2 regions of the Ligilactobacillus ruminis ATCC 27782 genome follow, and region 2 is predicted to be linked to the other one. Evidence: predicted binding sites of a transcription regulator. Region 2 holds the regulator's gene; the other holds the start of a gene.

Region 1 (7,091 bases), 500 kb from region 2:
GATTGGCAAAATCCGCATCCAATGACGCTTTTTCAATGCTTTCAACTTGATTTCTTACCTCTTCTGCCTGCATCTTATATCGTCGTTTGAAAACCATTGCTGCAGCGTAAAGCACCACCGCCAAGGCAATGATCGTCATTAAAATTGCCATCATAATGTGAATTCCGCCCCTTACTTTCAAATCATCGAATTTGCATTTAAATACAATTGCTTATATTATAACATATGATACATAAAAAATAACCGCTTGGAGGCCTCAATAATTATGACCGATAATCTGTTGTCGAAACAACTTGACGCGCTTTTGTTCAATGAGCATAACCCCGTTTCAAATCTGGCAAATGCGTCGGCGCTCCTGTACAGTAGCTTAAAAGACGTCAATTGGGCCGGTTTTTACCTTTATGACGAACAAACCGATTCATTAGATCTTGGACCGTTTCAAGGGAAAGTTGCCTGTATGCACATTAAAAACGGCACCGGTGTCTGCGGAACTGCATTTTCACAAAGAAAAGCCCTGCGCGTCGCAAACGTCCATGAATTTCCGGGACACATCGCATGCGACTCTGCCTCAAATTCTGAGATTGTCATTCCTTTGATCAAAGACAATCAAATGATTGGTGTGCTCGACATCGATTCGCCTTCAAAAAATCGTTTCAGCAAAGAAGACGAAACGGCACTTTCCGGATTTGTCGAAGTCTTGCTTAAAAACACAAAATGGTCTTGACACAAAAGATTCAATCTGATACGATGTCAGTTGTGTAAAATAATGCAGCAGCGAGCGGTAAGAACGTCAACATTTCATTGCCGTTTTGGTTCGTATGAGTAACCCTTCGGCTGCAAGGGTGAAAATCGCAAAATGAAATGCACGAATACTAAACTCGCACGGATTATTTTACTCCAAATTATTTAATTGGAGGAATTTTAAATGTCTCGTTATACAGGTCCTTCCTGGAAGGTTTCACGTCGCTTAGGCATCTCCCTTTCAGGCACAGGCAAAGAATTAGCACGTCGTCCTTACGCACCAGGTCAACACGGTCAAAACAACCGTCGCAAGCTTTCCGAATATGGTTTGCAATTGCGTGAAAAGCAAAAGCTTCGCATGACGTACGGTTTGTCAGAACGTCAATTTGCTAACCTTTTCGTTAAGGCTGGCAAGATTCGCGAAGGCAAGCACGGTGATAACTTCATGATTCTTTTGGAACGTCGCCTGGACAACGTTGTTTACCGTCTTGGATTAGCTACGACACGTCGTCAAGCTCGCCAATTGGTAAACCATGGTCACATCACGGTTGATGGCAAGCGCGTTGACATTCCGTCATACGAAGTAAAGCCTGGCCAAGTTATTTCCTTGCGTGAACGTTCAAAGAACCTTCAAGTCGTTAAGGATGCTTTGGAAGCCGTTGTCGGTCGTGCACCATTCGTTTCATTCGACGAAAACAAGATGGAAGGCTCATTGGTACGTCTTCCTGAACGTGAAGAACTCGATGCAAACATCGATGAAGCTCTTGTCGTTGAATACTACAACAAACTTTAATTTTCAAAGTGAATTTGTTGAAACGGTCCTCTTTATGGGGGCTGTTTTTTGTTGTCTGAATTATCTTCTTCATGTTACACTTTAGAATGAAAACAAGAAAGAAGGTTGAACGATGTCTGATGAACTACAAAACCATATGAACAAGGGAATGTATGGAACTCCCCAGATTAATCCTGACGAACGCCGCAAATACCTTGGAACTTTTCGCGAAAGAGTCGATGTCGTCATCACGTTTGAAGAACTAAACAACCCGGAAAGTTTGCTTGATTTGTCACAAGAAATGTCGATTCATCCGGACTTCCGCCTGATTATCAACGGTCAGGTCGATGCAGCTTCTCTTTCCAAACTGGTCAAGCTTGCAAATGATCACGGCATTGATTTCACTGCAACGTCCGATCACAATCTCCCGAATGATTCAACCGATTTCGCGGTTGTTTTTTGCGACAAGACTCAAGCCATTCACAAAGAAAAAATTGATATTTTTGAGTGCTACCCTAAGAAAACGGAGAATTCGTCTCATCCTAAGCATCGTTCTCTCCTGGAAAGACTTTTCGGCTAAAAAAGAGACTGGGAGAAAAAAGCCCCGTTTCCGGCTTGAATTAAACATAATGCCGGACATAGTACAATCCGCTTGAGACTGATTTTGTCCAGCTTTTTTCAATTTTAATACATGAAAACAAACTTTTTTGCTTATTTCCATCGTAGCATGGGAATTGTCATGAATACTAACTAAAAACCCGAATGATTGCAACTAACTGCAAATCATCCGGGTTTTTAGTTTGAGGCATAATTATTCCAAGCCTCTTTTTTACTGCATCATAACGATTTTTTTTGCGATATTTTGATTTCCAATCAAGAGCACGTTTTCGTGCATCGAAAGTTTCGGAGTTGCATGGGCACTCAAGAAAATCAATGCCTCCGGATGGTCGGCATCATATCTTTGATAGATATTTGGAATCACAATGTCAAGCGCTCCGTCATGAAGTCTCAACGCCTTGGCCAAACGGCAAAGCTCATCCAGATAGCTTGAATCAATTTCATCGAGAACTTCCAAGCTGCGGTTTCCGGTCCCGCTTGTCGCATCATAACGAAGCAAAACCTCGTTTCCGCGCCCTGGTATCGTCTCAAGCGTCACTCCTTGAACATCCATCGTTTCTTTTTCGGAAGGTCCGATGATGATTTGGTTTGTCTTGTCAGACAAATTTTTGCTGTCGATCAACTGTTTGATCGTTCTTCTTCCGTCACCGACGACTCCCGCAGGCAAGCGTTCGATTACGCTTAAAATTCGATCCTGGAAAAATAATGCCCGATAAACGGACCCTGGAACCACCAGTTCGATCATCGCCTTTTTCCCATCGCGAATGATGCGTGAAACAGCATCCCACAACTCTTCTTTAGTCGGTGCCAACCTGAACAGGGAGGCTTTTTCATCTGAAGGACCTTCAGCATTTTTGACAGAAACGGCCATTCCTTTGACGCGCGGAAAAATCTCATCAAACTTTCTGCGATTGCCGACGATGTAATCAGACAAAACGGTGAAACCGAACTGTTCAACGAATTGTTTGGCAACCGATTTTTTATCCCAGATTTCTTTCATCAGCGCGCTGTCTGAACTTGTCTGAATCCCGCTTTTGATCATTTTGGAGCCGATTTGCACGATATTTGCTTCAGGAATTACCGGCTGATATGAAATTCCGTTTAAAATTGACTCTTCAATCAAACGAGCGCTTCCGTCGTCAAATCCGGTATCTAAAACCTCATTTTGATTTTTTTGCATCAAATTTATGCCGTAATCAAACAGGCTTTGGTTTCCTTGCAGCCTGATCAGTTTTGCGGCCGGAGTATTTTCCGGTTCTTCAATCCTTATTTTCAAAGCATCAGAAACGCTTTGCATCTTTGAAAAGCCCAATTTTTCTCCAAAGCGCAAAATGTCCTGCATAAACAAGCGGGCTTTGGTAACCACGTCCGATTTAGCATAGGGACTTTCTTTTGCCACATTAAGGCTGAAACTTCTTGAATCGTTTAAAATGCTTTCATCAACGTTTTCGGTCATTAAAAAATACCCTGCCATAAGCTCTAACGTTGAAATCATGAGCGGAGTCACTCCTAAAATGCTGCGTGGATCATAATCTACCGTTTCGATCTGCAGATAATGAATTCCTTGATCCTTCATTTCGTTCAGATCTGCATAGTTTCCGTTCGGCATGATTCCGTCCGGATTTGTTCGATCAGACGTTTCAAGGTATTTTTTGAGACTCAAGTAATTTAAATTGTCCGCCTGTTTTTGGACAACAGGATTTATGTTGTTTGAAGCGGAACGTTTCGGTGAACTTTTTCCCTCGACTTCACCCGCTGCAAAATCATACGGAGTTGCTCCAAAAAGGTATTCCAAAAACCACCTTTTTGAGACAAAACCGCGCAAAACTTTCATATAAACCTGATTTCTGAAGGTCATATAAGAAATTTTGCTTCGCTTAAACTCAGATTCGTAAAGTTCCTTGAACAACCCTTCCGGAAATCGCAAAAGAATTTTAGGGTCAAGTTTTGAATCTTTTTTAATTCCGCAAGAAAAAGGCCATAAATAAGCATCGTCTCCGATTGCTTTTCTCAGCGTATGCTCTTGAAGCTTCATGTCGAAGAAAAGTTTTGATGCCGAAAGCCATGAACGAGTGGTCAGCTCGACTACCCCCTTTGAAACTTTCAAATAGGGATTGTCCTTTTGCTCAAGCTCTGCATTTCCAAGCGATCCGTCTCTTCTGACGACCTGACGCGGCCTTGAAACCTTCCATGCAATATTAAACAAAGCCCCCGTCATTTTCTCTTTTTCAATTACATTTCCGATTTCGTCAAATTTCACGATTCTCATCCTTTGCAAAAATTGTTATCTATATTATACCAAAACATGCAGTTTTCATCACTATCATGTCTCTTTAAGTTGTCTTTCGAACAAGCGTTGGCGTAAAATATAAGCATAAGGAAGTGATTCGATGAAACCACTCGCATTTCGCATGCGTCCAAAAGACATTGACGAAATCGTCGGACAACGTCACCTTGTCGGAGAAGGCAAGATTATTCGCCGAATGGTTCAGGCAAAACTTTTATCATCAATGATTCTTTACGGTCCTCCCGGAACAGGCAAAACCAGCATTGCAAGTGCGATTGCCGGTTCGACGAAATATGCTTTTCGCATTTTAAATGCAGCGACCGACTCCAAAAAAGAGCTTGAACAGGTTGCGTTGGAGGCAAAAATGAGCGGAACGGTCATTTTGATGCTCGATGAGATTCATCGCCTGACCAAGCCTAAACAGGATTTTTTGTTGCCGCTGCTTGAAAGCGGCAAAATCATTTTGATTGGCGCGACAACAGAAAATCCTTATATCTCCATCAATCCTGCCATTCGCAGTCGAACGCAGATTTTTGAAGTCCAAAAACTTTCGGAAGAAGATATTAAAACTGCCATTAACAGGGCTCTCCAAGACGATGAGCGCGGTCTCGGAAAATACCATGTCGTATTGGACGATGATGCCATGATTCACTTGGCGCGGGCAACGAACGGCGATCTGAGAAGCGCGCTGAACGGACTGGAATTGGCCGTAATGTCAACGCCAACGGATGAAAGCAATCATGTTCACGTCACGCTTGAAATCATTGAGGAATGCATTCAAAAAAAAGCGCTCACGCATGATAAGGACGGTGATGCGCATTATGACGTGATTTCGGCATTCCAAAAATCGATTCGCGGTTCCGATACGAATGCGGCCTTGCACTACATGGCCCGATTGCTTGAAGCGGGCGACTTGATCAGCGTCATGAGAAGATTGCTGACCATTGCCTATGAAGATATCGGATTAGCCAATCCCCCTGCCTGTTCAAGAACCGTTTCTGCCGTGCTCGCAGCTGAACGATTGGGATTGCCTGAAGCACGAATTCCTTTGGCCGATGCCGTAATTGAGCTTTGCATTTCGCCAAAATCAAATTCAGGAATTCAGGCAATTGATGCTGCTCTTGACGATATCAGAAAGGGCCACGGAGGTGAGGTCCCAAATCACTTGAAGGATGCTCACTATAAAGGAGCAGAAAAACTCGGTCACGGGACGAGTTACAAGTATCCACATGACTATCCGCATGACTGGGTCAAACAACAATATCTTCCCGATTCCCTGCTTGACCGCACCTACTACGTTCCAAAAGAAAACGGTCGTTACGAACAAGCTTTGAAACAACAATATTCGGCATTGCAAAATTCCAGATGGCGCAAGTGATTTGTAATTATTCAAAACCTATGCTAAGATGAAATTGGAATTCTGAAGTGTACGTGTCGTCCTATCGTATGGTTGACCGAACAACTGATATATTTGTGACCGGATCTCGAGGCGGCTGGCAGACCATTTCACGTGGCGTCCAAAAAACCTCGGTATGGACACTTTTTCCTGCATAAACGCGGGTTCAACTGCAAGGACTTAAATCGGCACCATCGGATTTTCACCGGCCAAAGTTTTTGCTTTGGCCCTTTTTTAGACAAAGACTTAACTGAGGACTTTTACAATGCAAAATATAGCAACGGCTTTATTCATCGGCCTTGGCCTAATCGTTGTTTTTTTAGGTTGGTACGTTTTTAGCCACAGAAACAAGCCCGTCATCATTTTTCATCCGGAAAAAGATCGATCGCTTTCAAAAATTATGTTGGTTTTGGGAATCGTCCTGATTATCTGTGGAAGCTTGAGTATTATTTCAGCTTTTACCACACTTGTGATTTTCAAAATCATCCTCCTGATCTGTGATGCCGTTTTTGTTTCAAGCCTTTCCTTTTTGATGCTTGCGTACTCAATCGGCAACTGATGTTTATTGGCGCTTTTGTTCACAAAAAAGTGAGCGTTTTCACTTTATTTTTCCGTATAAATAAAGTAAAATAAATATGAAAGTAAAGAAAGGGTGAGTCAAATGTTACAAAGATACAAAAACATTCTTGTTCCTGTCGACGGGTCTCGCGAAGCTGAATTAGCATTCAAGAAAGCCGTTTCTGTCGCAAAAAGAAATGGTGATGAAACGACTCTTCATTTAGTTCACGTTGTCGATACGCGTGCTTTCCAAAATATTTCAAGCTTTGACACGGCAATGGTGGATCAAGTAACCGAAACCGCCAAAAAGACAATGGAAGGTTACGTTGAATCCGCCAAAGCAGACGGTGTTAAGAATATTGACTTCACGGTTGAATATGGCGCTCCGAAAGCCGTTATCGCAAAAGACATTCCTGAAGATCAAAAGATTGATTTGATTGTTATCGGTGCTACTGGCCTGAATGCCGTTGAACGCTTGTTGATTGGTTCGGTTACGGAGTACGTTACGCGTACGGCTCCATGCGACGTTTTGGTCGTCAGAACTGATCTCGATAATAAACCGGCACTTAAAAAAGATGCCAAATAAGCTTAATCTTTGACGTACAGAACAGAAACCTTCTTCTGGGTTTCTGTTTTTTATGATATTCTTGCCTGACAATCAATCAAATGATCATTGACGATTCCGACAGTTTCTAAAAAACTGTAGATTAAAACAGGCC
Region 2 (7,091 bases):
GGACTGGCATTCCAAATTTATGACGATATCATGGATGTCGTTTCGACTCCGGAAGAAATGGGAAAGGCCACGCATAAGGACCAGTCAGAGCATAAAAATACCTATCCTGGACTGTTGGGTCTTGACGGAGCATACGAGGAACTTGAAAAAGCAAAAGCGAATGCCAAAGCGCATCTGGAAGTGCTGGCAGAAGAATTTGGCGCAAAAACGATGTTGCTTGAAGAGTTATTGAATTATTTTAAAGCAGGTAAGAATTAGATGAAAAAAGAAAGAATTGACGTCTTGTTGGTTCAACAAGGCTTATTTGAAACGCGCGAGCAGGCCAAACGTGCGGTTATGGCCGGGGAGATTCTCGGAGAAAATGAAGAACGTTTGGACAAGCCGGGAATGAAGGTTGATCCTGAAACGAAGCTTCATTTTAAGGGCACTAAAATGCCGTACGTCAGTCGAGGCGGATTGAAGCTTGAAAAAGCGCTTAAAGTCTTTCATCTTTCGATTAAGGACAAGACCGTTTTGGATATCGGTTCTTCAACCGGAGGATTTACCGACGCAGCTTTGCAAAAGGGTGCCAAGATGAGTTATGCGCTTGACGTTGGCACCAATCAGCTTGCGTGGAAATTGAGACAAGATGATCGGGTCGTCGTAATGGAGAATACCAATTTCAGATATTCAAAGAAAGATGATTTTACAAGCGGTCAGCCTGACTTTGCCACGATTGACGTTTCGTTTATTTCTCTGCATTTGATTTTGCCGAATCTGCACTCAATCATCAAAGAGGGCGGGAGCGTCGTTGCTTTGATCAAGCCTCAATTTGAAGCGGGAAGAGAAAAAGTCGGCAAGCACGGAATCGTGCATGATCCTAAAACTCATTTGGAAGTCGTTCAAGACATAATGGTCTTTTCCGCAAGCGTCGGTTACGATGTTTGCGAATTAGATTTTTCGCCGATCACCGGAGGTCAGGGAAACATCGAATTTCTGATACACCTGAAATCCGTTGACGGAGAGGGAAAAATCATGCCCGAAGTTGATGCAGCGGCAGTCGTTAAACAGGCACATGCCGTTCTTGAACGTAAGTAGAGAAAGGTGAGATAAATGAGGAAAATAGACAGACAGCGCATCATTCGAAGGATTCTGCAAGAAAATGACATTTATCGTCAGGAAGATTTGGTTGCGATTCTGCAAGCTAAGGGAATCGAAGTAACTCAAGCAACGATTTCGCGCGACGTTAAAGACATGCAGCTTTTGAAGGTGCCAACGCCAAATGGAGAGTATCGTTACAGCGTTCCACCTTCTGTCAAGACAAGTACTGAAAAGAAACTCAATCGCATTTTGAAAGAGGCATACGTATCGTCAGATTTCTTGCGCGACATGTGCGTGTTTAAGGTTTTGCCCGGAAACGGCCCGGTTATTACCAGTTTGATTACGCAGATGGCATATGATGAGGTATTTGCGGCCTTGGGTGATGATGATACGGTGATGCTGTTTGCCAAGTCGGACGAGGATGCACAAAAGATACACCACAAGCTCCTTGACATGATTGGCGAAGAATAGTTTCAGGGGGTCATATTTTGCTTCAAGAGTTGACGATTCGCGATTTTGCAATCATTGAAAAAATGGATCTGGAGTTTCAAAGCCAAATGACGGTCCTGACCGGTGAAACCGGTGCCGGAAAATCAATTATCATTGATGCCTTGGGATTGCTTTCCGGTGGACGAGGTTCGGTCGATTTTATCAGAAAAGGTGCAAACAAAGCCGTGATTCAAGGATTATTTGACGTTCCCGGAGATTCAAAGACAAATGACGTTCTCGATGAATTCGGAATTGACGTTGAAAGCGACGGCCTTATTTTGCAGCGCGACATTTATCGAAGCGGTAAAAATATTTGTCGAATCAACGGGGCGATGGTCAACTTGACCACGCTTCGTCGCGTTGGCGAAACGCTGATTGATATTCATGGCCAAAACGAACATCAGGAATTGATGCATCCTGAAAATCACATCAAGCTGCTCGATGGATTCGACAATTCTCTTGCTCCGCTTTTAAACGAGTATCATGAACGATATGCGGATTTTTTGAAAAAGAAAAAGTCACTTGAAAAAAGAGAGACGAACGAAAAGCAGTGGGCGCAAAGGATGGACATGCTGCAGTTTCAGGTTCAGGAAATCAAGTCGGCCAATCTGGTCTCTGACGAAGAAGAAAAACTTCTTTCGGAAAAAGAAGAGCTTGACAATTACCAAATGATTCATGATGCGCTTGAAACGGGCTATGAAGCCTTTAACGGCGAAGAATTCGATGTTTTGGGCGTGCTTGGAAACGTCATGGAGGAAATGAACAAGGTTGCAGGAATCAGCGACAAACTGAGTTCGATAGCCGATAAAATTTCAGAGGCTTTTTACGGCCTGCAAGATGTCGGCAGAGACGTTTCAAATGAGCTTGATACAATGGAGTGGGATGAAAATCGCTTGGATGAAATCGAAGCAAGACTTGAAACGATTCATCAGTTAAAGCGCAAATACGGAGACTCGATTCCGCAGATTTTGGCATATTTTGAGAAAATTTCTGCCGAACTTGACGAAATGCAGCAAGTTGACAGAGACTCAAGCGAACAAGAAGAAAGCGTCAAAAAGGCACGGTCTGAGGCGCTGTCTTTAGCTGCAAAGCTTAGCGAAAGAAGAAAAGCCGTGGCTAAAGGTCTGGAAAAAGCGATTCATCAGCAGCTTGCTGAACTTTGCATGGATAAAGCCGTTTTTGAAGTCAAGTTTCTTAAGGAAAATGCAGCTGAATTGAATGAAGACGGGATTGATCGGGTTGAATTTTACATTCAAACGAATCCTGGCGAAGAAATGGGCGCACTGGCAAAAATTGCATCCGGTGGTGAATTATCGCGAATCATGCTGGCCTTGAAAACTATTTTTGCACAAAAACAAGGCGTAACAAGCATTATTTTTGACGAGGTCGATACCGGCGTCAGCGGACGCGTTGCTCAGGCAATTGCTGAAAAAATCAGTCTGATTTCTCGTAATTCGCAAGTTCTTTGCATTACGCATCTGCCTCAGGTTGCGGCAATTGCTGATCACCATTACTTTATTGCAAAGCACGTCATCGACGGAAGAACCGAAACGCACGTCAAGTTCTTGAATAATAGCGAAAGGGTCCAAGAGTTGGCAAGAATGCTGTCCGGATCAAAGATTACGGAATTGACTTTGGAGCATGCGCAGGAACTTTTCAAGATGGCCAAAGAGACAAGAAAAAATTAAAACAAAGGTTGTTGTCAAACCTTAGGGCAAGGCAGCGACCTTTGTTCGTAAAAAAAGCGATTGCCTTCTTTTCATGGGGCAATCGCATTTATTATTTGAGTCATCGAATCATATTACGATACAGACCGATTACTTTGCCAACGATGCTGACGCTGTTTAAAATAATCGGTGCCATCGTATCATTTTCCGGTTGCAAGCGGTAATGGTCACGTTCTTTGAAGAATCGTTTGCAAGTTGCTTCGTTATCTTCGGTCATCGCAATAACGATGTCCCCGTTATCAGCATAGTTCTGCTTGCGGACAATAACCTGATCACTGTTTAAAATTCCGGCATTGATCATGCTTTCGCCACGAATTGTCAACATGAACAAGTCATCTGCGCTTTCAAATTCCGGAGGAAGCGGAAAATACTCGGTTGTTTCCTCAACGGCAAGAATTGGCGCACCGGCAGTGACGGTACCGATAACCGGAATTTTCGTTTTCTTGGGAGTCTCACCGATGGCTTCCAGGCCTTCTGGCGTAATTTCCATTGCACGCGGCTTGGTCGGGTCTTTTTTGAGATAGCCGCGTTTGGCTAAACGTGCCAAATGACCGTGAACCGTTGAAGTGGAAGAAAGTTCCACTGCTTTGCAAATTTCGCGAACGGTTGGAGGATAGCCTTTCTCTTGAACCGTGTTGTAGATGTAGCGCAAAACCTTGATTTGGCGTTTTTCTGATGGCTTTTTTGGCATGGGTACACCCCCTTTTATATTTTGTTATCATTATAACATAAATCAATCGATAATCAAACTAAAGTTCGTTCAAAAACTTTTCCGAACGTGTGAGCAAAAAACTTGTTTTTTTCTTAAATTTCAGATATCATTAGCCATGTTGAATTTAAAAATAGGAGGCTCCATTGATGGATAATGGTCAAATTCCGCAAAATCTCATCGATCGAATCAATGAGTTGGCCAACAGGAAAAAGACTGTCGGTCTGACTCCGGAAGAAAAAGAAGAACAAAAAAGCCTTCGCGAGACATACTTGTCTATTTTTCGCGAAGGATTCAGAAATCGAATTGAAATGCTTCAAATTTATGATAAAGACGGTAAGGAAGTCACGCCCGAGAAGGTTAAAAACATCCAAAGGAAACGCGGATTGCGTGATGATTAGCAGACAAGGTAAAGTTTCTTGAGGTTTCACTTTATTTTTTATTTGATATTGTGTAAAATTATTTGTTGAGACTTAGTTTTAATCAGAAGGGGGCGTTAGTATGTCGACACCAGTCTTAGTGCTGATCATCGTATTAGTGGGCTTGGCTTGCTTTGCAGGTGGTTTTTTTGCGGCTCGCAAGTATATGGAAGATTATTTAAAGAAGAATCCTCCTATCAATGAGCAAATGTTAAGGACGATGATGGTCCAAATGGGCCAAAAGCCTTCCGAAAAGAAACTTCACCAAATGATGACAGCAATGAAAGCAAACATGGATAAGAAATGATCATATGTTTAAATCTTGCTGAAATCAAGCCAGGGATGCGATTTCTGCGTGCCTGGCTTTTTTATTTTTTAGAAAAGGGGTGTTTATTTTGGGTATTTTTAAACGTTTGGACTGGTTTTTCAAAGAACAGAAAAAACGTTACGTTATCGGCGTTTTAGCTCTGTTCGTGACGGCAATCATGACAATCGTTCCTCCTAAGGTGATCGGAAGCATCGTTGATGCCATTTCGCAGAGAAACCTGAAACCAAATTTTTTGTGTCTAATGCTTTTGATTTTTCTTTTCAGTTCCGTTATGCGATATCTGATGCGTTATGTTTGGAGAAAATACATATTTGGCACGTCATTTATTTTAGAAAGGCAAATCAGAAGTCGTCTTTTTCAGCATTTTATGAAGATGGATCAGACGTTTTATGCCAACCATCGCGTCGGTGATTTGATGGCGCATGCGACCAATGACGTTGATGCGGTCAGAGAAGTCGCAGGTTCAGGAATTTTGACTTTGGCAGATTCGTTGATGACGGGCTGTTCGACTTTGATTGCGATGTGCATCTTCGTTGACTGGCGCTTGACTATTTTAGCAATCATTCCTTTGCCTTTTTTAGCTTTGGAAGCAACATATCTTGGCAAGAAGATTCATGATGCGTTCAGTGATGCCCAGGCTGCATTTTCAGATCTGAACAATAAGACGCAAGAAAGCATTACAGGCGTCAAGGTTATTAAAACGCTTGGACAGGAAAAGCAGGACATTGAAGATTTTGAACGTCATGTTGACAAGACGATTGCTGCCGACAAAAAATCGATCGTGATTGATTCCTTGTTTGATCCGGCAACGACGATTATTTTGGGGTTTTCATACATTATGACGATTGTTTACGGAGGCAGTTCGGTTTTGAACGGAACGATTTCAATCGGGCAGCTCGTATCGTTTGTTTCTTATCTGTCTGAATTGATTTGGCCGATGTTTGCTATCGGACGTTTGTTCAACATTCTTGAACGCGGCACTGCCAGCTACGATCGAATCATGCTGCTTCTTGGAGAAAAGAATCACTGGGTTCAGCCAAAACTTGAAGAACATTCAGATGTTGAAGGAGAGCTTGCATTTGACATTAAGGAATTTAAGTATCCTGATCAAAAAGATCGCGGCGTCAATTTGCAAAATGTCAAATTTGAGGTAAAACCTGGCAAAGTACTTGGAATCGTTGGCCGAACCGGTGCCGGGAAATCCACGATTTTACGTCTTTTGATGCGTGAATTTGACAGCTATGACGGTAAGATCACGTTTGGCAGTCATGATATTCGCGATTATCAAATGCAGGATTTCCTGACGCAAATCGGTTATGTTCCGCAGACAAGCTTCTTATTTTCAACAAGCATTCGTGAAAACATTCGGTTTGCCAAGCCTTTGGCCGATCAAAAAGAAGTCGAAAAAGCTGCCTATACTGCCGATCTTGATGAAGACATCGTTCAGATGCAGGAAGGCTATGATACTGAAGTCGGGGAAATGGGCGTCTCTCTTTCAGGAGGGCAAAAACAACGCTTGGCCATTGCCAGAGCACTGATGGTTTCGCCCGAACTGTTGATTTTGGACGATTCGCTTTCTGCTGTCGACGCAAAAACGGAAAAGCACATTCTTGAACGAATCAAGAAAAATCGTGCGGATCGCACGACAATCATGGTTGCCAGCCGTTTGAGCTCGGTTATGGGAGCCGATGAAATTATCGTAATCGATCATGGGACGGTCGTTGAACGAGGAACGCATGAGCAGCTTGCCCAAAACGGAGGATGGTACCAAAAAACGTTTGAGATGCAGCGACTTGAGCAAAATATCGGAAAGGGGGATGAGGCATAATGAAACATGAGTCGGTTTGGGCAAGATCATTTACAAGAAAAGAGCAAAAAACGATTATTAAACGCTTGATTCCTTACGCAATGGAATTTAAAGGGCAGTTCATTACGGCAATCGTGTTTGCGCTTGTTTTGAGTCTGATCAATATCGCATTGCCTCGTGCATTGCAATACTACCTTGATCATTACCTGACGAATTCGAACACGACGATGAATATGATTTGGGCATTTGCCGGACTGTATTTTTTAGGAACGATCATTAAGGCGGCAACTCAGTTCATACAACAGTTTGCCTTTGGAATGGGTGCCGAACGAACGCTTGAAAGAATTCGCGTTGAACTTTTTAAAAAGCTTCATACGTTAGGACTCAAATATTTTGATAACGTGCCTGCGGGTTCCATCGTTTCAAGGGTTACGAACGATACGAAAACGCTATTTGATTTTTGGACGCTTTTTTTGACGATTTTTGTCGCAAGTTTTTCGGTTATTTCAGCATTTTTCGCAATGGCAAGCGT

Evidence for each region. The regulator LexA, encoded in region 2, represses DNA repair genes until DNA is damaged. The targets are predictions, from matches to a motif close to CNAACANNTGTTNG.
Region 1: the regulator LexA is predicted to act here: its motif matches at 4,478-4,491, upstream of LRC_RS06905 (replication-associated recombination protein A).

Annotation. Positions count from the first base shown of each region.
Region 1 covers NC_015975.1:1,384,358-1,391,448, forward strand. The annotation lists gene LRC_RS06880 (septation ring formation regulator EzrA) at 1-154, opposite strand, end outside; gene LRC_RS06885 (GAF domain-containing protein) at 266-724, shown strand; gene rpsD (30S ribosomal protein S4) at 926-1,534, shown strand; gene LRC_RS06895 (YueI family protein) at 1,647-2,093, shown strand; gene LRC_RS06900 (hypothetical protein) at 2,343-4,400, opposite strand; gene LRC_RS06905 (replication-associated recombination protein A) at 4,522-5,796, shown strand; gene LRC_RS06910 (hypothetical protein) at 6,080-6,373, shown strand; gene LRC_RS06915 (universal stress protein) at 6,476-6,958, shown strand; gene LRC_RS06920 (DNA-3-methyladenine glycosylase I) at 7,009-7,091, opposite strand, start outside.
Region 2 covers NC_015975.1:885,686-892,776, forward strand. The annotation lists gene LRC_RS04495 (polyprenyl synthetase family protein) at 1-258, shown strand, start outside; gene LRC_RS04500 (TlyA family RNA methyltransferase) at 259-1,077, shown strand; gene LRC_RS04505 (arginine repressor) at 1,093-1,551, shown strand; gene recN (DNA repair protein RecN) at 1,569-3,257, shown strand; gene lexA (transcriptional repressor LexA) at 3,358-3,987, opposite strand; gene LRC_RS04520 (DUF896 domain-containing protein) at 4,155-4,406, shown strand; gene LRC_RS04525 (YneF family protein) at 4,507-4,731, shown strand; gene LRC_RS04530 (ABC transporter ATP-binding protein) at 4,820-6,580, shown strand; gene LRC_RS04535 (ABC transporter ATP-binding protein) at 6,580-7,091, shown strand, end outside.